Regions from separate parts of the Mucilaginibacter sp. P5_A6 genome, predicted to be linked through region 3. Evidence: riboswitches for the same ligand, from Rfam matches in the RefSeq annotation. Region 3 holds a riboswitch; each other region holds the start of a gene.

Region 1 (5,485 bases), on a different contig from region 3:
TCAGTAGCGTAGTTGTGTCCGTTTGGAGTTGGCACAAAAGAGGCATCACCACGGCGGGCATCACCACGAAGTACGAGTACATTTTCGATCCCTAAAAACTGTAGGTCGACTAAGCCATTCTCAGTTTCGTCCCTGGTAAAACCTCCACACAACAAATGCGGTACGGTATCAACCTTATATTTATTCATGATAGCTGCGCAAATAGCAATGGTGCCGGGGCGTTTGCGGTAGCTTAGCTTCTCCAGCAGACCATTATCATGCTGTTTATATATATAATCCTCGCGCAGCGAAGTAACATCAATAAACGGAGGCTTAAATTCCATCAAAGGGTCGATGGCATCGTAGATTCCTTGAATGCTTTGACCTTTTAGTGGAGGGATAAGTTCGAAAGAGAATAGTGTTTTGCCTTTTGCGTTAGCAATATGGTCCGTTATCTTCATTGTTAATTATGGTGCGGGTTTCTTATTATATCCGTCATTGCTTCGTACCTCGCAATGACGGTTTGTTGTGTGTTATTATCAATAGTTTATATTTGGACCAAGCCAGCGTTCTACTGTTTCAATATCCATATTCTTACGTACAGCATAATCTTCAATCTGATCCTTACTGATTTTTCCTAATCCAAAATACCTGGCCTGCGGATGCGCGAAGTAGAACCCGCTTACTGCCGCTGCCGGGGTCATGGCCAGGCTTTCGGTCAGGTACATTTTAGCATTATCCTCGGCCTTTAACAATTCAAATAAGGTTGTCTTCTCCGTATGATCCGGGCAGGCGGGATAGCCTGGTGCAGGGCGGATGCCCTGATATTCTTCCTTGATCAGTTCGTCGGCACTTAGTTGCTCGCCTTTGCTGTAACCCCAATATTCCTTGCGCACCAGCTCATGCATTTTCTCGGCAAAGGCTTCGGCAAGGCGGTCTGCAAGTGCTTTGGCCATAATGCTGTTGTAATCGTCATGGTCGGCTTCAAATTCTGCTACCAGTTCATCGCAGCCTATACCCGTAGTCACGGCAAATCCTCCAAAATAATCGGGCACACCGCTCTCTTTTGGTGCGATAAAATCTGACAGAGCATAGTAAGGATCGCCTTTAACCTTTTCGGCCTGCTGACGAAGCGTATGGATGCGAGTTAATAAAGTAGTACGGCTTTCATCTGTATACAGTTCAATATCATCACCAACACTATTGGCCGGCCAAAAACCAATCACACCATTGGCGTGTAATAGTTTCTGATCTACAATTTTCTTTAACAGCTCCTGTGCATCATCAAAAAGCTTTTTAGCTTCATCGCCCACAAACTTATCAGCAAATATTTTGGGGTAGCTGCCGCGTAGTTCCCAGGTATGGAAAAACGGTGTCCAATCAATATAGGGAACAAGCTCTTCCAGCGGGTACGATTCAAATACTTTAGTGCCGGTAAAGGTTGGCTTTGGCGCAACATCACCGTCAAGGCTGATCTGGAAACGGGCCTGCCTCGCCTGCCCGATAGTTACAAAACGTTTATCCGACTTTTTATTCAAATGCGCTTCGCGCGATTTGGCATATTCTTCCTTAATGTTTCGGATATAAGCATCTCTGCCCTCGCGATTCATCAGGCTACTGCAAACGGTAACGCTACGTGATGCATCCAATACGTGGATGGCAGCACCCGAGTAATGAGGATCAACCTTAACTGCCGCATGGATGCGCGAGGTGGTAGCCCCGCCTATGATGAGCGGAATAGTAAAACCTTCACGTTCCATTTCCTTGGCAAAATGCACCATTTCATCCAATGAAGGGGTGATCAGTCCGCTCAGGCCGATAATGTCTACGTTTTGTTTTTTTGCTTCCTCGATGATCCTTTGTGCCGGTACCATTACGCCCAGGTCAATTACCTCGAAGTTGTTACAGGCCAAAACTACGCCTACTATATTTTTACCAATATCGTGCACATCGCCCTTTACGGTGGCCATCAATATTTTACCGGCATTGGCACGGCTGCCGCTGGAGTCTTCTCCGGCATCAATAACCCTTTGTTTTTCAAGCTCGATAAATGGCAGTAGGTAAGCCACCGCCTTTTTCATTACCCGGGCTGATTTTACCACCTGTGGCAAAAACATTTTGCCGGCGCCAAACAAATCGCCTACTATGTTCATGCCATCCATCAATGGGCCCTCAATAACCTCCAAAGGTTTATCATAAGCCAGGCGCGCTTCTTCCACATCATTATCCAGGTACTCAATAATGCCCTTCACAAGCGCGTGCGATAAACGCTCCTGTACAGTTCCCTTGCGCCATTCTTCATCGCGCACTACCTCTTTACCTTTGCTTTTAATGGTATCGGCATATTCTACCAGGCGCTCGGTGGAATCATCTCTGCGATTAAGTAATACATCTTCTACCAGTTCGAGCAGGGTTTTATCTATTTCTTCATAAACTTCCAGCATCCCCGCATTCACAATTCCCATATCCATACCTGCTTTAATGGCATGGTACAGGAATGCCGAGTGCATTGCCTCGCGCACTACATTGTTTCCTCTAAACGAGAAGGAAATATTACTAACCCCACCGCTTACTTTGGCGTGTGGAAGGTTCTGTTTAATCCAACGCGTGGCTTCAATAAAATCAACCGCGTAGTTATTGTGTTCTTCCAGGCCGGTTGCAACAGTTAATATATTAGGGTCGAAAATAATATCCTGCGGAGGGAAACCAACCACGTTAACCAATATATCATAGGAGCGTTTACAAATCTCGGTACGGCGCTGTAATGAATCGGCCTGCCCGGTTTCGTCAAAGGCCATCACTACTGTGGCAGCGCCATAGCTTAATATTTTGCGGGCATATTCAATAAACTTTTCTTCGCCTTCTTTTAGGGAGATAGAGTTTACAATACCCTTACCCTGGATGCATTTTAACCCAGCTTCGATAACCGTCCATTTGGATGAATCGATCATGATAGGCAGTTTGGCAATATCAGGTTCGGAGGCCACCAGGTTCAGGAATTTTACCATTACCGCTTCCGAATCAATCATACCCTCATCCATATTGATATCGATTACCTGGGCACCACCCTCCACCTGTTGCAAGGCAACGGCTAATGCGGCTTCATAATCCTCGGCTAAAATAAGTTTCGAGAACTTTGGCGACCCTGTGATATTGGTACGTTCGCCCACATTCACAAAAATACTTTCGGGCTTTATGGTAACTGCTTCTAAACCACTCAGGCGCAAATCGGGTTCAACTTCAGGAATTCTTCTTGGTGGATATTTTGCAGCTCGTTCGGCAATACACTTAATATGCTCTGGCGTGGTGCCACAACAGCCCCCCACAATATTAACCAGCCCGGCTTTAATAAAATCATCAAGCTGGTGCGCTGTTTCATGCGCGGTTTCGTCATACTGGCCAAACTCATTTGGCAAGCCCGCATTGGGATAGGCCGAAATAAATACGTCAGCTTTTTCAGAAAGCTCGGCCAGGTGCGGACGCATTTCTTTAGCACCCAAAGCGCAGTTTAACCCCACCGAAAGCAGGTTGGCATGGCGTATCGAGTTCCAGAAAGCTTCAACAGTTTGCCCCGATAAAGTACGACCTGACGCATCGGTTATAGTCCCCGAGATCATAACTGGCAAATGCTTACCCGATTCATTTGCATAACGATTTATTGCAAACAACGCGGCTTTGGCGTTAAGGGTATCAAATATGGTTTCAACCAATAACAGGTCCGATCCCCCATCAACCAAACCTCGAACCTGGTCGTAATACGCGTTAGCCAGGTCATCAAAAGTAACAGCACGATAACCCGGATCGTTAACATCGGGCGATAAGGACGCGGTACGGTTAGTTGGTCCAACAGCACCGGCAACAAAACGCGGTTTTGATGGATTTTTTTTAGTGTATTCGTTGGCTACTTCGCGGGCAAGGCGAGCGCCCTCGTAGCTCAGCTCATAAGCCAGTTCTTCCAGCTTATAATCGGCAAGCGAAATTATTTGCGTACTAAAGGTATTGGTCTCGATGATATCCGCGCCGGCATCCAAATATTCGGCATGAATTGCCTTTATGATATCTGGGCGTGTGATGTTCAGCAGGTCATTATTTCCCTGAAGATCGCTGATATGATCTTTAAACCTCTCCCCACGAAAATCCCGCTCGGCAAGCTGGTACCGCTGTATCATGGTACCCATAGCCCCGTCAATTATAAGGATTCGTTTTTCTAATTCTTTTCTAATGTCCATTTTGGTATCAAGTAGCGAGTATCAAGTATCAAGTACGGGAAATTCCGGTGCTTGATTTTTAAATTAGGCCATAGCACAAAACAAAAATGTCTTGATACCTGATACTAACTACTTGATACTTAAAAAAGCTTACATCGAAAAGTCGGGTGTTATATTGACTTTCGCTTATCTTTCCCAGGGCCGTATGGCTGGCTGAGTAGAATGTAGCACCTTGTGAAGCACAGGTTGCTAAGACATCGCAGGGTCTAATCCCTCCGTCTTTCTCCATAAGCAATGCAAAGGTGCATAATAAAGCGGTAAAATGCAATAGTTGTTTAACCCTTCAATCTGTATGCTGCGTAAATTTATGTGTACAAAAAAAGCCGCCTTTTGCAGGCAGCTTTTAATAACAGATGTTTTGCGGGGTTATTATCTTCTTCTGCCAAATAAACGCAGTATCATCAGGAAAAGGTTGATAAAATCAAGGTATAGCGTTAAGCCCCCTAAAAGTGCCATTTTACCGGCCGAAGCATTGCCATACTCAAGGCCTGCGCCAATGCGCTTTAGCTTTTGAACATCATAAGCGGTTAAGCCTACAAAAACGGCTATACCAATGTAGCTAATAATGTATTCCAGTTGGGTACTATGCATAAACATATTAAATAATGATGCAACGATAATGCCCACCAGCCCCATAATCATTATTGAACCGAAATTTGTAAGGTCCGTTTTAGTAGTATAACCAGCAACTGCCATAATGCCAAATACAACAGATGTGGTAATAAACACGCCGAGCACGGAACTTGCTGTATAAATTATAAGGATATAACTTAAACTAATGCCCATTACTGCCGAAAAAGCAATAAACAGCAACGCAGCTACCCCGTAAGATAAGCGGTTGAAGCCAAATGAAATAATTAGCACAAAAGCCAGCGGAGCAAACATAACAATAGTACCTAAGCCGGTATTGCGGCCTGTGGCCGGGTCTCTGAGCATTTCATATAATGCCTGGTTATGAGAAAACATGAATGCGCAAAAGGCCGAAAGGCCTAAAGCCACAAACATCCATAAAAATACATTGGCTATAAATTTACGGGATGCATCTTGTTCTGTTAATTGTATTACGTTTTTGTAAACGTATTCAGGATCTTTAGTTTCCATTTTTTTTATAAATAAATCTTATACGAATTTAGGAATAATAAGTGAATATATTGTGAAGGAAGGATGCAAGTGGTTTGCAGCAGGTGGCTGTTTTTTTTAGTTTGCGGACTGCTTACTACATTAAGCTGAAAGCGACG
Region 2 (5,485 bases), on a different contig from region 3:
TGTTCGAAGTCTCCGAACCACTATGCCTGTAGTCTCCGACTACAGAATAACTAAAACAAACAATCGACATCAACTAATCCATCAATACCGGCATAATTAGATGCGCTTGAATAGATGTAATCGTCGGTGCGGTATACTAATCCTGCCCTAACGGGATTTTGATGAATATAGTCGATCTTTTGTTGCGTTACTGCAGGTGAAAACAGTTCGATAAAATGATTGTCCACGCTTGTTCTTCTATCCATCAATTCACGGCATCCATCCCATACCTTTCACATATTCCACCAGGCGTGGATCATTTGTTGAGGTTGGCGAAATCCAAATGCTGATCTGTTCGCGATTCCACCAAAGGCCCTGGGGATTGCCTGGCTTTGCGAATGTATAACGATATAGCACTGCCCGGATATACCGCGGCGGCCCGGTGGGGAGGGGATTGCCGGCAAACAAACTTATAGCACCGGGATCGTTATGAAGGAGCTTCCACACCAGGTTATAGGTCCATGGATATTGATCGGGAGAAGACATGGCGGCGAACCACATTTGCCAGTCTAAACGTAACTGGTAGGGCGCTATTTGCGGCGACGGCTTGTTAAGCAGCACCGGCAGGCCTTTGTAGATGTAGGGTTTCCAGCTGGCTTTGTCGGGTACCTGGTCCATCGTTCCCTCAAATACTACGTTCAAGCGTTCCCGCCCCACAGAGCCGAATGCGCCATAGGTATTTACCAGATCCAGCGGGTCGAAGGAGGAGTTCATAACCTGCCCCGGGGACAGCAGGTTCATTGCAGGCTGGATGCTCAGGATTGCAATTAAGCCGGCAACTACCCAGGAGGTGATGAGCATAGGTTTGGATTCTTCGGCGCCCCCGGCCGCAGCTTCCGCCTTACGAACCAGTGTGCGGGGAAGAACCCTGGCCCAGAAGCTGTCGTCCAAACAGGCCAAAGCCGGAATAATGGTAAGCCAGTTTAAAAAAGAAAGATTGCCGCTGAGTATAATGCTAACCTGGAATAACACGATCACCGCCCCCGCAACATGACGCACAACCTTTGGCCCGAATACGAACCATGGTGCTATCAGCTCGCCAAGCCAATTGAACCAGATGCCGGTCTTGAGCATTATCCGCGGCAGAAAATGAAACCACCGGCTCAGCGGCCCGGGAATAGGCTGTGTTTCGAAATGGTAGTAAAGGGCAGTGCCGTTACGCCATATTTCATCCCCGCGGTATTTGATCAACCCCGAACCCAGCATAATGCGGAAGGTGAGCCAGCGAAATAAAATGATAATGGGCAGGGGAGGCGCATACCGCGGAAACGGGCGCAGGCTGAGGAGCGGGCAGAGGAAGATAGCCAGAAAGCCGGTTTCGTTAAGCTGGATCTCCCAGCCGTATCCATACCAATCCTGCCCCAGGTGAACAAACGACATGTACAGAAACCAGAGTACCGCAAGCAGCGGCGCATTGGCGTAGCCCGCCACTACTACGCATGACAGCACAAACCCGATCCAGGCGGCAGTTAAAAGCGCGGCATCAGAATGCCAGAGCCAGAAGATCGACGGCAGCCGCACAAACCCCGCCCCCGCCGAGCCCAGGGCGGCGCTCACCTGCTTCAGGTAAATTTCCAGGGGAAGGAGCCCATGAGAACCGATCAAAGGTACTACCTGGTTGATGGCCACCAGGAAGGCAACAGCATACACCACCCCCAGCAGCCGGAGGATGACAAAGCGCGTAAGCCAGTAGCTGGGAGGGGCGCCCGGCATCCGAAAAACGCCGCCGGATCCGCTGTCTATTTTGTTTCCCGTTTCCAATTCTATTTACTTAGTTGCTTTTTGCACATTCCTCAATAATAGTACAACATTCCTCAATAATAGTACATTAATAGTAGTATATAGTTTGTTAAAATTTATCCTAAAATCTAATAATTATCGCGGAGTCCGAATGGTGGTTGAAAGGAGCTTAAAAGGAGCGTGGCAGGTTCATAACGCGGCCTCCGGAGGGATTTAATAAGGTATTGAAGGGACGCAAAATACCGAGATACTACAGGCTGGTGCCAGTGTTGCAAATAAATGACAATTAAATTATACAATGTCTATGTATTTAGTAGAATATATTCTACATTTGCAGGCGAAATAAGTTCTTTAATTTAATTATCAAGAAAGACTGAGGGAAAGGCCCGATGATGTCTTAGCAACCTGTAAGCCCATTGTTATAAAGGTGCTAATTCCTGTCCGCCGTAAAAAGCGGAAAAGATAATATCCGCAAATTATTGCGCAGCTTATGGCTGATCGTTGTGCCTTTCTCTCCAAAATTTCCTGTTTAATTAAATTTCTGAAAATTTCTGCCTGCATAAAATAGGCATTAAAATTTACAACTATGAATATTAAACATTTACTAATTACCTGCTCGTTTTTAATAAGCGCACTGTTTGCCGGCGCACAAACGGCAAAACCAGCCGATAGTGCATCTGTTGACCGTGGCTATATTGTAAAAGTTGGCGACCAGGCCCCTGCCGATTTTGAGCTTGTATTGGCCGATGGCAGCAAAACGTCCTTAAAAGAGTTGCGTGGCAAAGTGGTTATCCTGCAGTTTACCGCCAGCTGGTGCAGTGTATGCCGCCAGGAAATGCCTCGTCTTGAAAAGGAAGTATGGCAAGCCTACAAAGGCAATGGTCTGATCCTGATAGGGGTAGACCGCGATGAACCCCTTGAAAAGGTGCAGCACTTTCAACAGGAAATGAAGATCAGCTATCCATTGGCGCTTGATCCGGGGGCTAATATTTTCGGTCGTTTTGCCAATAAAAAAAGCGGGGTAACCCGTAATGTAGTTATCGATAAAGATGGGAAGATTGTTTACCTCACCCGTTTGTATGATACACAGGAATTTGCATCGATGCTAAAAGCAGTAGATGCGCTGGTTAACAATAAAACTGCATCTGTAAACTAAATAAAGGCTTAAAGCTAAATAATGATTTTAACTCCGTATTTAAACTGACCCTGTTACCATCTATATATCAAATTGTTATGAAAACAACAAGAACACCTTTCCAAAACGTACTCCCTGCCAGCAAATTGGTATCATTTTCCTCCGCCTCTGTTTACCTGTATATGCAGTGTATGCGTTGTTGCTGTTAACTTAATGGCAACGGTTATTAGCCCCATGCCTGCTGCAGCTGGCTGCCTTTGCTTATAACCAACACAATCAATAATGAATTTACCGGCACTATAAAGTATCCAGCGGGGATTGTTTTGCCCAAAAAAAGCTGTTGACTGGCTTTGCTGTGCCGGCAACAAAAACTAATTAATCATTAACCATCATGTTAAAAAATTACAGATTTTTACTGGCAATCCTATTGCCCTTTTTTCTCATCCAAACGGTTGCGGCGCAATCTGTTAAAATAAGCGGGGTGGTAACCGCAAAATCCGATGGCCTGCCATTGCCTGGCGTTAATATCTCTGTTAAGGGTAGCACAACCGGTGCTCAAACCAATGCTGATGGCAAGTTCAACATCTCAGCGAATGTTAACGATGTATTGAAGATTACCTATATAGGTTTTGCAACACAGGAGATAACGGTAAGGCAAAATGAAACCAATTTACAGATCATATTACAGGATGCTCCTAATTCACTTAACGAGGTAGTAATCACGGCGCTTAATATTTCTAAAGACAAGAAATCACTGGGCTATTCTGTTCAGGGATTAAAATCAAAGGACATCTCTGAGGCCAAGGAGACCAACCTGGTAAACGCGCTGGCAGGTAAAATTGCAGGTGTACAGGTTACCAACAGCCAGGGTGATATGGGATCATCCCGCATTATAATTCGTGGCGAAACCTCTATAGCCGGTAACAATCAGCCATTATTTGTGGTAGATGGTACTATTGTAGATAACTCCCAGTTCCTGGGTACAAATGGTTCAAGGGATTTTGCCAATGCCATAGCCGATCTTAACTCCGAAGATATTGAATCTGTAAGCGTACTCAAGGGTCCAAACGCGGCGGCGCTTTATGGATACCGGGCTGCTGCCGGTGTTATCCTTATTAAAACCAAAACTGGTAAAAGTTCAAAAGGATTAGGTATCACTATTAATTCAAATACAAGTTTCTCCAATCTGCAGGTTTTGCCCGATTACCAAAATCAGTATGGTCAGGGTTCAAACGGTAAGTTCAGCTATGTGGATGGTAAAGGCGGTGGCGTAAATGATGGTGTCGACGAAAGCTGGGGTCCGGCTCTTGACGGTTCACTTATACCACAGTTTTATTCAAATGGGCAGGCTGTGCCATTTGTGGCGCATCCCAATAATGTAAAGGATTTTTTTAAAACAGGTGTAACCCTTAATAATGGAGTAGCGCTATCCGGGAGTAGCGATAAGGCTGATTACCGTCTATCCTACAACAACCTGCATCAAACGGGTGTTATTCCAAATACGTCACAGGGCAGAAATTCGTTTTTACTGAACTCTACCTTCAGGCTTAGCCCTAAATTAACAATAACTACCATTGCCAATTACATCAAAGATGATGCAGATAACCTGCCTGGGGCAGGTGGCAGAAGAGCTACCAGTACTATGCTGCAATTCACCTGGTTTGGCCGCCAGGTTGATATTAATCAATTGAAAAACTATAAGGATGCCAATGGCAATACTTTTAACTGGAACAACAGCTATTATAGTAATCCATACTGGCTGGCTTATGAAAACACCGTTGGCCAGCACAAAAACCGCATTATAGGTAGTGTTGAGTTAAACTATAAGATCATCGAAGGTTTATCGGCCAATTTCCGTACCGGGACCGATTATTATAACGACCGTCGTAAAATAAAAGTAGCCTATGGTACCAATGGTACACCATTTGGTTCGTACGAGGAAGATGCCTATAGCGTAAACGAAACCAATACCGAAGCCCGCCTGCAATACACCAAAAAGCTCAGTAATGATTTCTCATTAGATGTATTGGGCGGTGGTAATATCAGCACCATAGTAAATGAGCAAAACGACCAGGTGGCACCCAAGTTGGCAGTCGCTGGTTTATATACGCTCAAAAATTCGCGCGATCCGCTGGTGTCATCAAATGACTACGGCAAGCTGAAAACGTATAGCTATTTTGCATCGGCACAATTGGGTTATAAAAATTACGCGTTTATTAACCTTACAGGCCGTAACGACTGGTCATCAACTTTGCCGGCGGCTAACTTGTCTTATTTCTACCCATCTGTAAATGGTAGCTTAATATTATCAGAGGCGCTGGATATTAAGAGCAACGTGCTTACCTATGCTAAATTAAGAGGTGGATGGTCAAAAGTGGGTAAGGCAACCACACCATACCAACTGATCAACGTTTATGATTTTACGGCTCCTTTTAACACAAATCCGCAACAAAACGCAAACAGTGTAGATCTGAACCCAAATCTGAAACCCGAAACCACAACATCTGCTGAGGCTGGCTTTGAATTAGGTTTTTTTCAGGACAGGGTACATTTGGATGTGAGCGTGTACAA
Region 3 (5,485 bases):
AGTTCACGAACTTCCGGGTGAAAGATCTCGGCGCCGCCGCCCGGTATCGAACCTAAGCCTGCCTCATACATCAGGCGCATGCCCGTTGCGTAGTCTATTTTAGCTTTCTTAAATATATAATGGTATTCAACAGGTGTCAGCGCTTTAATGTGCAGCCCGGGACGATGATCCCTGATTCTGTTAAAAAGTTCCTGGTAAAAAGGCACATCGTATTGCGGCAATACACCGCCTACAATATGAACTTCGGTTACCGGTTCATCATCGTATTTGGTAACCATGTTAAACATCTCGTCCATGGTATACTCCCAGCCCTCTGACTTTTGTTTCAGCAGGCGCGAGTATGAACAAAATTTACAATCGTAAACACAAAGATTGGTAGGCTCTATATGGAAATTACGATTGAAATAAGTTTTATCGCCATGGCGTTTTTCGCGGATGTAGTTGGCCAAAACGCCCAGGTAACCCAGGTCGCCCTGTTCATATAATGTAACACCTTCATCAAAGGTTATCCGTTCGCTGCGTTGTACTTTCCCGGCAATGTGCTTTAAATCAGCAGGCAGATCCGGATTTTGTAATAATAACTGTAAATTATTTTCAGCCTCCATTAAAAAAACTTTGTACAAATGTACTAAAAAAGCAGAAAGCTCAAGGCGGAAAGCTTAAAGCGCAAGTCATTCTTGACAATCAGATTATGAGCGGAAAGAAGCCTAAGACAGATAGCCATATTTCAAAAAGCTTTATGCCTTGAGCTTTTGGCTTTTAGCTTACAAGGCTGTTATCGTTGTAATGGTAACTCCGTTAAAGCAATCGTCCTGGCAGCCATGAGGCACATAACCACAGTTTGATATTAAACCATTGTTTTTTGCTTCAAATATAATGTCGTTGCTTTTTGCATCAACTTTAAGCCATTCGGTGCGCGCTTTTAAGTATACGCCATCAATGGTAAGGGCGATGCCGGCATCATTAGGATGTGTATTTATAGTAGCGGCATCTTCATGCCAGGTTTTAACTGTGTCGGTTTTGTTAGTACCATCATTGCGTGATTGTATCCGGATGTAATTGCGCGATACAACTTTGCCATTACTAACGCCTGTTTTGATGCTAACACCAAAACCTGTCCACGAGCCAAAACTTGTGGTGTACGAATAGGAATTTTTTGCACTGCTTTTAAAGCTTAACCACGCTTTATAACTGGTATCATATTCGCTTTGTTTGGCAATGTTTTCTTTTTGGCAGCCTGAGGCCGTTAGTACAATGATAATGGTAAGCAGGTACAGGTTTTTCATAGGTGTTTTTTAATAATTACGTGATATTTACGCCTGTCGCTACAGTAAATCACAAATAATCTTATTTACTTTGATTTATACCATATACAAAATGAAAACTGAAACTATAGCCATACACGCGGGTAACCATATTGATGGATCATCAAGAGCTGTGATACAGCCTATTGTTATGTCTACCACGTTTGAGCGTGGTATGGATGGCGACTTTCCGGGAGGGCATATCTATAGCCGGTCATCAAACCCCAACCGCTCGTTACTGGAGAATGTGATAGCCCAATTAGAAGGTGGTGTTGATGCTGCTTCATTTTCATCAGGCAATGCCGCTGGCATGGCCGTATTTCAATCACTTAAACCGGGTACCCATATTATTTGTCCCGATGATATGTATCACGGCCTGCGCAACCAGCTTAAAAACCTGTTTGCCGGTATATTAACTTTCGATTTTATTGATGTTAACGATAGTGAAGTATTATTGCAGCACATTAAGCCCGAAACCGGTGTAATCTGGATAGAAACACCGTCAAATCCGCTGCTCAAAATTACTGATGTTAAAAAGGTGGCAGCTATCGCGAAAGCAAAAAACCTCAAAGTTGTTGTTGACAATACATTCGCAACACCGATATGCCAGCAGCCATTAGCCTTAGGTGCCGATATGGTAATGCATTCGGCAACAAAATACTTTGGCGGGCATAGCGACCTGATGGGCGGAGCGTTAATTACCGCCGAAAAAAGCGATTGGTGGGCAAAAATACGCCAGGTGCAGGAAATGGGTGGTGCTATCCCCTCTCCAACCGACTGCTTTTGGCTGGTGCGCAGCATTAAAACCCTGCCATACCGTGTTAAAGCACATGTAAACAATGCGCAGTTATTAGCTGAATTTCTAGAGTATCACCCCAAAGTAGAAAAGGTTTTATATCCCGGTTTAACATCGCATCCGCAGCATGAAATTGCTAAAGACCAAATGCTTGCCTTTGGTGGAATGCTATCCTTTATAGTTAAGGGCGATGAAAACGATACCCACAACATCATCAACAAGCTAAAAATATTTACCAGGGCAACCAGCCTTGGCGGTGTGGAAAGTTTGATAGAGCACCGTGCAACCATGGAAGGCCCCGATACTAAAACACCGTTTAACTTATTACGGGTATCGGTTGGGCTGGAACATATTGATGATTTAGTGGCCGATTTGGAGCAGGCTTTGAATGGATAAAGGATGAAAAGACGGAGGAGCAAGGACAGAAATGCCATGTGTTCTTGCTCCTTTGCCCAGCAGTCTTTAATCTAAATAAAAATTTAATTTGGTATTTAAATAAATATCCGCTTATCTTTGGAACATTATTTGGTAGCGATACCACTATAGTCGATCAATTCTCCGCATAGTTCGGGTATTGATTTATAAAGAAGCGGCGAGAGATCAGGCTCAATGACCCGCTGGCAACCCTTCAATTTTGAAGAAGGTGCCAATTCCTGTCCCGGCAAATAACACCGGGGAATATAAATTTATAACCATGAAAAGTTTAATTAAAATTACTACAGGCAACATTTTTAATACCCAAAACGGTAACATACAACCTATTAGCTTAAATAGCGGTATTTGTATGTGTTGCTGCTGTTGATGCTTTAATGCGTTTCTTTTTCAATCCCTGAAAATATACGTGTTGTAAAACTGGTAAACAATTTATCAGCTTGCTAAAATCCATTCAAACATCAAAAATTTAATTATAACCTTCAAAAACTTAAAACTATGTCTGCCTTAAAATTCGAAACCTTACAACTACACGCTGGCCAGGAAGTTGACCCAACTACAGGTGCGCGCGCCGTACCGCTTTACCAAACTACATCTTACGTATTTAAAAGCGCCGAGCATGGTGCAAACCTGTTCGCCTTAAAGGAGTTTGGCAACATTTATACCCGATTAATGAACCCCACTACCGATGTGTTTGAAAAACGTATAGCGGCTTTAGAGGGTGGTATTGCAGGATTAGCTACGGCATCGGGCCAGGCAGCACAATTCATTGCATTAAATAATATATTACAGGTTGGCGACAACTTTGTTACCTCGCCATTTTTATATGGCGGTACTTATAACCAGTTTAAGGTAGCCTTTAAGCGCTTAGGCATCGAGGCGCGTTTTGCCAAAGATGATACTGCCGAAAGTATTGAAGCCCTCATCGATGGTAAAACCAAAGCCATCTTCCTGGAAACCATAGGTAACCCCGGCTTTACCATTGCCGATTTTGATAAGGTAGGCGCTCTCGCTAAAAAGCACGATCTGCCTTTAATAGTTGATAATACTTTTGGAGCAGGCGGGTATCTGTTTCGCCCGTTGGAGCATGGCGCAAGTGTGGTGGTACAATCAACCACCAAATGGATAGGTGGTCATGGAACCAGCATTGGCGGTGCAATAGTTGATGGCGGTACTTATAACTGGGCCAATGGCAAGTTTCCGCAGTTTACAGAGCCGTCTGAAGGTTACCACGGTTTGGTATTTGCCGATGTATTTGGCATTGGCGGCCCGTTTGGTAACATTCAGTTTATAATACGTGCCCGTGTGGAAGGCCTTAGAGATTTTGGCCCTTCGCAATCACCATTTAATTCATGGTTGAATATCCAGGGATTAGAAACCCTTTCATTGCGTGTACAGCGCCATGTAGATAACACACTGGAGCTTGCCAAATGGCTCGACCAGCATCCCCAGGTAGCAACAGTTAACTATCCGGGACTGGAATCATCGCCCTACCATGAACTGGCTAAAAAATACCTTAAAAATGGTTTTGGAGCGGTGTTATCCTTTGAGATAGACGGTGATAAAGAAGATGCCGGTAAACTAATTGATAATCTTAAACTGGTAAGTCATTTAGCTAATGTTGGCGACGCAAAAACATTGATCATTCAGCCATCGGCAACTACGCATCAGCAGCTTTCTGATGAGGAACAGTTATCGGCAGGTGTAAGGCCTAATTCGTTACGCGTTGCTGTGGGTATTGAGCATATTGATGATATTAAAGCAGATTTTGAACAGGCATTTGCCAAAATAAAAAGGGCATCGGCCCAATTAGTATAGTATAGTTTTTTTTAAGTGATATAGTAAAGTTGTTATGGGCTGCGGCTGACAATAAAATCAGCTGCACCCGCGATAACAAGACAAAAGAATGAACACAGAAATATTTAAGTACACTCAACCATTCGGCCTTGAATCCGGTGAGGAATTACATGAACTGGAGATAGGCTTTCATACTTATGGCAGGCTTAACAAAGCAAAAGATAATGTGGTATGGGTATGCCATGCCCTAACCGCTAATTCGGATGTTTATGATTGGTGGAAAGGTTTTGTAGGCACAGGTAATAAATTTAATGCCGAAGAGCATTTTATAGTATGCGCCAATATCCTGGGTTCGCCTTATGGCACAACCAACCCTTTAAGTATTAACCCGGCAAACGGGCAGCCTTATTTACAGGCTTTTCCGCAGTTTACTATCAGGGATATTATAAAAGCACATCAGCTTTTGGCAGATCATTTGGGGATAGGTAATATCCATATCCTTATTGGTGGCTCATTAGGCGGCCAGCAAGCTATTGAATGGGGAATTATTGAGCCCGAGCGGATTAAAAATTTGATACTGATAGCAACCAATGCCCGCCATTCTCCGTGGGGAGTAGCATTTAACGAATCACAGCGTTTGGCATTAAGTGCCGATCCTACTTTTCATAATAACACTGTTGATGGTGGCCTCAATGGTTTGAAAGCCGCGCGCAGCATTGCCCTGCTCTCCTACCGTACTTATAAAACATATGGCATAACTCAACAGGAAGAAACGGATGCCAAAACAGATGATTTTAAGGCCTCTACCTACCAGGCTTATCAGGGCCAAAAGTTAGTAAACCGCTTTAATGCGTATAGCTACTGGTATTTAACCAAAGTTATGGATTCGCATAATGTGGGCCGTGGCCGTAATGGTGTTGAAAAGGCGCTAAGCCTTATCAAAGCGCGTACACTGGTTATCGGCATAAAATCAGATGTGTTATTTCCCATTGAGGAGCAGGAATACCTGTTCAGGCATATTCCTAAATCGGCCTTTGCCGAACTGGATTCGTTTTATGGCCACGATGGATTTTTAATTGAAACAGAAGCATTGACAAATATTATCACATCGTTTTTTAAAACCGATGTAAAAGGAAAAATTATAGAATTGCAACGT
Region 4 (5,485 bases), on a different contig from region 3:
TGTAACGCCAATGCTGGTTAAAACATTAGTGTGGCCTTCAATAAATAGCTCGCAAGTTTCGGGCTCATCAATTGCCCTGAAAGCTCTGAGTCTTACTTCGGGTTTTTCTTTATTTACATTATCATCCATTAATGAAATTTTTTCTGAAAAAATGATATTTAATCCGACAGGATTATTACTTAATTAGCGTAGGGGGATTAAGTAAATTAAACGGCGATTTTCGTTTAAGGTTCGGGTTTTTAATTAGTAATTGAAGAAATAGAAATCAAGGCAGAACTAAGAGGGCTATCGGGGTAACTTTTTAACCTATTAAGGCTTTATCATGCCGATAGTACATTTTTATTATGTACTATTGTAGTGATCCGGTTTTTTCAAGCTTAGCAATTCACAATCAGTTTGTTATAATTTGTATCGGACAGTTACGATATACCCCCCAAATTGGTTGTAAAGCCATATTATGGAAAAAGATAAAATGAATCTATCCGATCAATTAAGTATTGCAAACAAAGAGCTCATCATCCAAAATCAGGAAAAAGAAAAGCTTGCTGCCGAATTAAGCATTGCAAACACCCAACTACTTTTTCAAAATAAAGAAAAAGGAAAGCGCGCAGCAGAGTTAATTATTGCAAACATTGAGCTTGATTTTCAAAACGAAGAAAAACTAAAGCTTGCCGCAGCGTTAATTGAAGTAAATAAAGAGCTTGATTCTCAAAATGAAGAGAAGGAAAGGCGCGCGGCAGAATTAATTATTGCCTATGCCCAGCTCAGTTTACAAAACGAAGAAAAAGAAAAACGGGCTGCGGAGCTGATATTAGCGAATACAGAGCTAATATTTCAAAACCAGGAAAAAGAAAAGCGTGCAGCTGAATTGATAATAGCAAACACAGAGCTAATATTCCAAAATTTAGAAAAGGAAAAACGAGCAGCTGAGTTAATAATTGCCAATGCCGAACTGGTATTTCAAAATAAGGAAAAAGAAAAACGGGCAACAGAATTAATCATAGCTAACAAGGAGCTCGTATTTCAAAATAAGGAAAAAGGAAAAAGGGCGGCTGAATTGATATTAGCCAACATTGAACTCGATTTTCGGGATGAAGAGAAAGAAAAACGTGCCGCTGAATTGATTATAGCACTTAAAGAACTCGACTTTCAGGATGAAGAGAAAGAAAAACGAGCCGCAGAATTAGTTATAGCCAACAGAGAATTATTGGTTCAAAAGCAGGAAAAAGAACGACGCGCGGCCGCCGAAGCAAAGAAAGATGAGTTCTTTAATATGGTAAGTCATGAATTTAAAACGCCATTAACCAATATTAAAGCCATTAATCAGCTCCTCGAAAAAACGACAAACAAAACTCATAAAACTTATGCATTTATTTTAAATGCCAACAATAGCATTAAACGCCTGGAAAGATTAATAGAGGATTTATTAGATGTTACCAGGATCAACTCCGGGCAAATAGATTTGAATATATCAGAATTTAGTTTTTCAGATGCACTTGCTAATAGTATATCCAGCGTACAACAAATCTCTAATAAACATGAAATCCTGCTTGAAAACTCAATTGATATACACTACACAGGTGATCAATTTAAGATAGAACAGGTTTTGATTAATCTTCTTAATAACGCGATAAAATATTCTCCTGATGCAAATAAAGTAATTGTAAAGGCGAAAGTAGCTTTGGGGCACATTGTAATAAATGTGGAGGATTTTGGAATAGGCATCGCAAAAGAGGACATAGGTCAATTATTTCAGCGCTTTTACCGGGTAAGTAAAACATCAATGCTTTACCAGGGCGTTGGCCTTGGACTTTATATCGCATCCGAGATCATCAAAAAACATAATGGAAATTTTACAATAGAAAGTGAACCAGGAAAAGGAAGCATCTTTGGCTTTAGCTTACCCTTAAATCCTGTAATGTGTAATTGATACTAATCTGTTTAAGGTTGATTCAAGATTTTACATTCACGATGTCTTTCCATTCTAATCCAATAGAATTTATATTCAGCAATTGATAATCAGATGCAATGTGCATTATATAATTGTCAGCCAATGCAATAGCCCGATAATGCCATAAGGTTTTTTCCAATAGCGATTTCCCATCTTTAAGTAAAATGTTATTCAGCGGAATACTAAGCCCTTTCCCATCTGCTTTAATTATAGCCTCTTTGGCTGTCCAGTAAGTATAAAATGAGTGATAAATATTTTCAGAGTTAATAATGGCGTTCCATTCCTCTTCAAGAAACTGATTTTTAAATTCACCGACAGAAACCTCCTTAACCTCCTCTATATCAACACCAATCCTACCAATTGTAGAAAATGCACAAACAACGTAATTAACCGAATGGGAGATATTAAAATCTAAAACACCTTCGATGTAGGGTCTGCCATAATTTGTATATTTTAATTTTGACAGATTGGAATCTAAATTGAAATCATCCAATCCTTTTTTCAATAGAGCTTTGCCCAGAAGAGATGCCTGAGCATCCTGCCATCTGCTAAATCTTAAAATTTTGCTTTTTATATCTAAAGGAAATGAATTGAGATAATTTAAAAAATCAACGTTGGGCAATGGGGATTCATTGCTTATAAAATAAATTTTAACCATTGATACCGTGTCTCAAATTAATTATAAATATCAACATATTGGCAATATTTGTCCATCTTTCCCAGGAATTCTTACAAATGTTTATTTTATTAAAAAAGTTAACACGAGCGTGGTTTTGCTACAAAGAATGTTCTGAAATATTTGATACCTTTTACTGGGTGCCTCTTAAACGGGACGGGAACCTGTTCCAGCCAATCATTTGTCGCTATTCATTATCACCAGTAGTTCTTTTTGCAGCAAGCGGGTATTGCTTATCAATCTTGTTAAGCACAACATATATCGAATCATTCTTACGGTCTACTCCTTTTATAATAAATCTGCCGGGGAATGGTACAGTATAGTTAAGCACAATTTTCTCCGTTGTATCGGACCGGTTTTTCAGTGTAATAACATGCTTAACCGTATCTGCCTCATATCCGTAAAATAGCCTGCCAACGTTACCATAATATTCGGTAGTGCGGATTTTGTTTTGCGTGTTTAGTTGAAACTGCTTAGCTACCCTGATGCTGATGGTATTAAACTTTTCAAATATTACGTTCTGCCAGCATACGGTATCGTCGGGCGCACAGGACGAAAGCCTGTTATTAAGCCTAAACTCGCTTACGTTATAAAAACCGATAAAATGTTGCACGCCGTTATCAAGCGGCAGCTTAAAGGTTTTCCCGGCCGCGTAAAGGCGGCCATAGTGATATCCGCGATAAAACAGGAATACAAAAATAAAACCTGTTTTTGATACAATACCGGCAGTTCGTTTCCATTGTTTTGAAAAAACGGGTGGTTGGATATAAGCTATCGCGGCCTGTTGATGTCTAATTAAGATAATATAAAATCTGTCGGCGTCCTTAGCCAAGAGTAACAATGACAACAACTACCCGGAAAAGAGCTGTGGAGATATTTATAAACCTGTAGCATCTTATCTCTCTCCCTTTACAGGAGCAGGAATTAGCACCTTTTACAACACAAGGTATTGTATAGGTTGCCAAGACATCATCGGGCCTTTCACTCTGTCTTTCTGGATAAGTAAAAAAGAATGTGATACTGCAAATATATATTAATTCTATAAATTCTATAGATTTAATATATATTATTTCTTATCATTGCGAACAGGTTATTGTAATTTAAAGCAGCACCATAAAATAATTTCTTAATACACTTAGTCTATTATCCAAAATGCCAGATCAAAAATCAAAACAAACAGCTCTTGGCGATGTAGCCGCCAGGCAGTTAGCGGTAGCAACCCGTACCGTTCCACAGTTATCAACCATTACGCCACGCTGGTTAACTCATTTACTCAATTGGATCCCGGTTGAATCTGGCGTATACCGTTTAAACAAAGTTGTAGACGCTAATAATGTAGAAGTTGATTGCTCTTCGCGCGATGAACGTGAACTGCCGTCAACCTTTGTAGACTACGAGGAAAATCCCAGAGAGTATAACCTGAGCGCAGTAAATACGGTATTGGACGTACACACCCGCGTATCCGATCTGTACAGCAAGCCTTACAACCAGATCAGTGAACAACTCCGCCTTACTATCGAAATCGTTAAGGAAAGGCAGGAAAGCGAGCTCATTAACAATCCTGAATATGGGCTACTGAGCAGTATCGCCCCATCACAAAAAATTAAACCCAGGCTGGGCCCTCCCACCCCGGATGACCTGGATGAACTGATCACTAAAGTTTGGAAAGAACCTGGCTTTTTCCTGCTGCATCCGCTGGCTATAGCTGCCTTCGGTCGCGAATGTACCCGACGCGGCGTACCACCGCCTACGATTTCACTGTTCGGGTCGCAGTTTATTACCTGGAGAGGGATCCCGCTTATCCCATCTGATAAACTGCCCATCGTAAATAACAAATCAAAGATCATTCTACTAAGGACAGGCGAAAGCCGCCAGGGTGTTGTTGGCTTGTTCCAACCTGGTCTACCGGGCGAGCAGTCACCGGGTTTATCTGTACGCTTTATGGGTATCAATAATAAAGCTATTGCCTCATACCTGGTTTCGCTTTATTGTTCTTTAGCCGTATTGGTTGATGATGCTATTGCAGTTTTAGAGGATGTTGATTTAGGCAATTACCATGAGTACAAATATTAATCCGGATAACTTACCCAACCTGCAGGAACTGGAGCAACTGGCCAACCAGTTCTTTAAATCGGGACCAGGCGGCTTTGTAAACCAATTGCCCGTTCAACGGGCTTCTGAACCTTTTTTATTACCGGGCAATATAGCCGATGCAGGCTCATTTACCTCATTGCAGCAGGTAAATACTCCCGTACAATCCATTCCTTCAAGTACAATCGGGGGTGGTGGTATTTCGCCATCTGCCATTAACCAGAATAATGCTATTAACCTAAAAGATCCGCAAACCAGCTTTGCGGATCCTAATTTAAGCAATCATCCTAATCCGTCGGCGCCTTTTCCTGGTAGTACCTCCACTGCGTTTGGAGAGCAATTGCCTGCGCAACCTGGTTTTAGTTACAACTCTTACCTGGTGAAAACTGATCTTATACCTGATGTACCTTTAAAGCAAAGCTTCCCGGTTGAGCAGTTATCACCTGTTCCTGAAAGCCTGTTCCAGCTGCCATACCAGCAGGACCAGGCTTTTGATATCGATCTGAAGAAAATATTGAGCAACATTAATACATCGGGTCCTTCAAACACTTTATCATTTGCCGGTGCACCTGCAGCCACCGAAATTCCCTTTTATTTTTTATCAGTTAAGCATGGATTACCTGCGGTAAAATCAGATCAGGAAAAAGTTAAGCAGGCAGGCATCAGCAATATTATCAGTTCTCCGTTTGATGTAAACCTGGTAAGGCGTGATTTTCCCATATTGCAGGAACAGGTGAATGGTAAATCGCTCATATGGCTGGACAATG

What was found. A riboswitch is a leader RNA that binds a small molecule or an ion and turns the genes downstream of it on or off. The one in region 3 is predicted to bind S-adenosylmethionine.
Region 1: another riboswitch for S-adenosylmethionine. It lies ahead of metH (methionine synthase); the one in region 3 lies ahead of AC1DO4_RS18950 (O-acetylhomoserine aminocarboxypropyltransferase/cysteine synthase family protein).
Region 2: another riboswitch for S-adenosylmethionine. It lies ahead of AC1DO4_RS14405 (TlpA family protein disulfide reductase); the one in region 3 lies ahead of AC1DO4_RS18950 (O-acetylhomoserine aminocarboxypropyltransferase/cysteine synthase family protein).
Region 4: another riboswitch for S-adenosylmethionine. It lies ahead of AC1DO4_RS08070 (hypothetical protein); the one in region 3 lies ahead of AC1DO4_RS18950 (O-acetylhomoserine aminocarboxypropyltransferase/cysteine synthase family protein).

What each region holds. Positions count from the first base shown of each region.
Region 1 is NZ_JBFUKZ010000002.1:370,235-375,719, forward strand. It holds gene metF (methylenetetrahydrofolate reductase [NAD(P)H]) at 1-440, opposite strand, end outside; gene metH (methionine synthase) at 519-4,208, opposite strand; SAM riboswitch class I at 4,371-4,481, opposite strand; gene AC1DO4_RS03635 (Bax inhibitor-1/YccA family protein) at 4,617-5,348, opposite strand.
Region 2 is NZ_JBFUKZ010000012.1:51,323-56,807, forward strand. It holds gene AC1DO4_RS14390 (hypothetical protein) at 51-245, opposite strand; gene AC1DO4_RS14395 (lipase maturation factor family protein) at 250-1,560, opposite strand; gene AC1DO4_RS14400 (hypothetical protein) at 1,630-1,839, shown strand; SAM riboswitch class I at 2,137-2,248, shown strand; gene AC1DO4_RS14405 (TlpA family protein disulfide reductase) at 2,366-2,935, shown strand; gene AC1DO4_RS14410 (hypothetical protein) at 3,067-3,279, opposite strand; gene AC1DO4_RS14415 (SusC/RagA family TonB-linked outer membrane protein) at 3,306-5,485, shown strand, end outside.
Region 3 is NZ_JBFUKZ010000019.1:51,568-57,052, forward strand. It holds gene mqnE (aminofutalosine synthase MqnE) at 1-605, opposite strand, end outside; gene AC1DO4_RS18940 (hypothetical protein) at 765-1,286, opposite strand; gene AC1DO4_RS18945 (trans-sulfuration enzyme family protein) at 1,378-2,496, shown strand; SAM riboswitch class I at 2,677-2,787, shown strand; gene AC1DO4_RS18950 (O-acetylhomoserine aminocarboxypropyltransferase/cysteine synthase family protein) at 3,031-4,350, shown strand; gene AC1DO4_RS18955 (homoserine O-acetyltransferase family protein) at 4,439-5,485, shown strand, end outside.
Region 4 is NZ_JBFUKZ010000006.1:57,777-63,261, forward strand. It holds gene AC1DO4_RS08055 (hypothetical protein) at 1-129, opposite strand, end outside; gene AC1DO4_RS08060 (sensor histidine kinase) at 458-1,930, shown strand; gene AC1DO4_RS08065 (4'-phosphopantetheinyl transferase family protein) at 1,953-2,609, opposite strand; gene AC1DO4_RS08070 (hypothetical protein) at 2,815-3,459, opposite strand; SAM riboswitch class I at 3,520-3,632, opposite strand; gene AC1DO4_RS08075 (family 2A encapsulin nanocompartment shell protein) at 3,780-4,700, shown strand; gene AC1DO4_RS08080 (family 2A encapsulin nanocompartment cargo protein cysteine desulfurase) at 4,684-5,485, shown strand, end outside.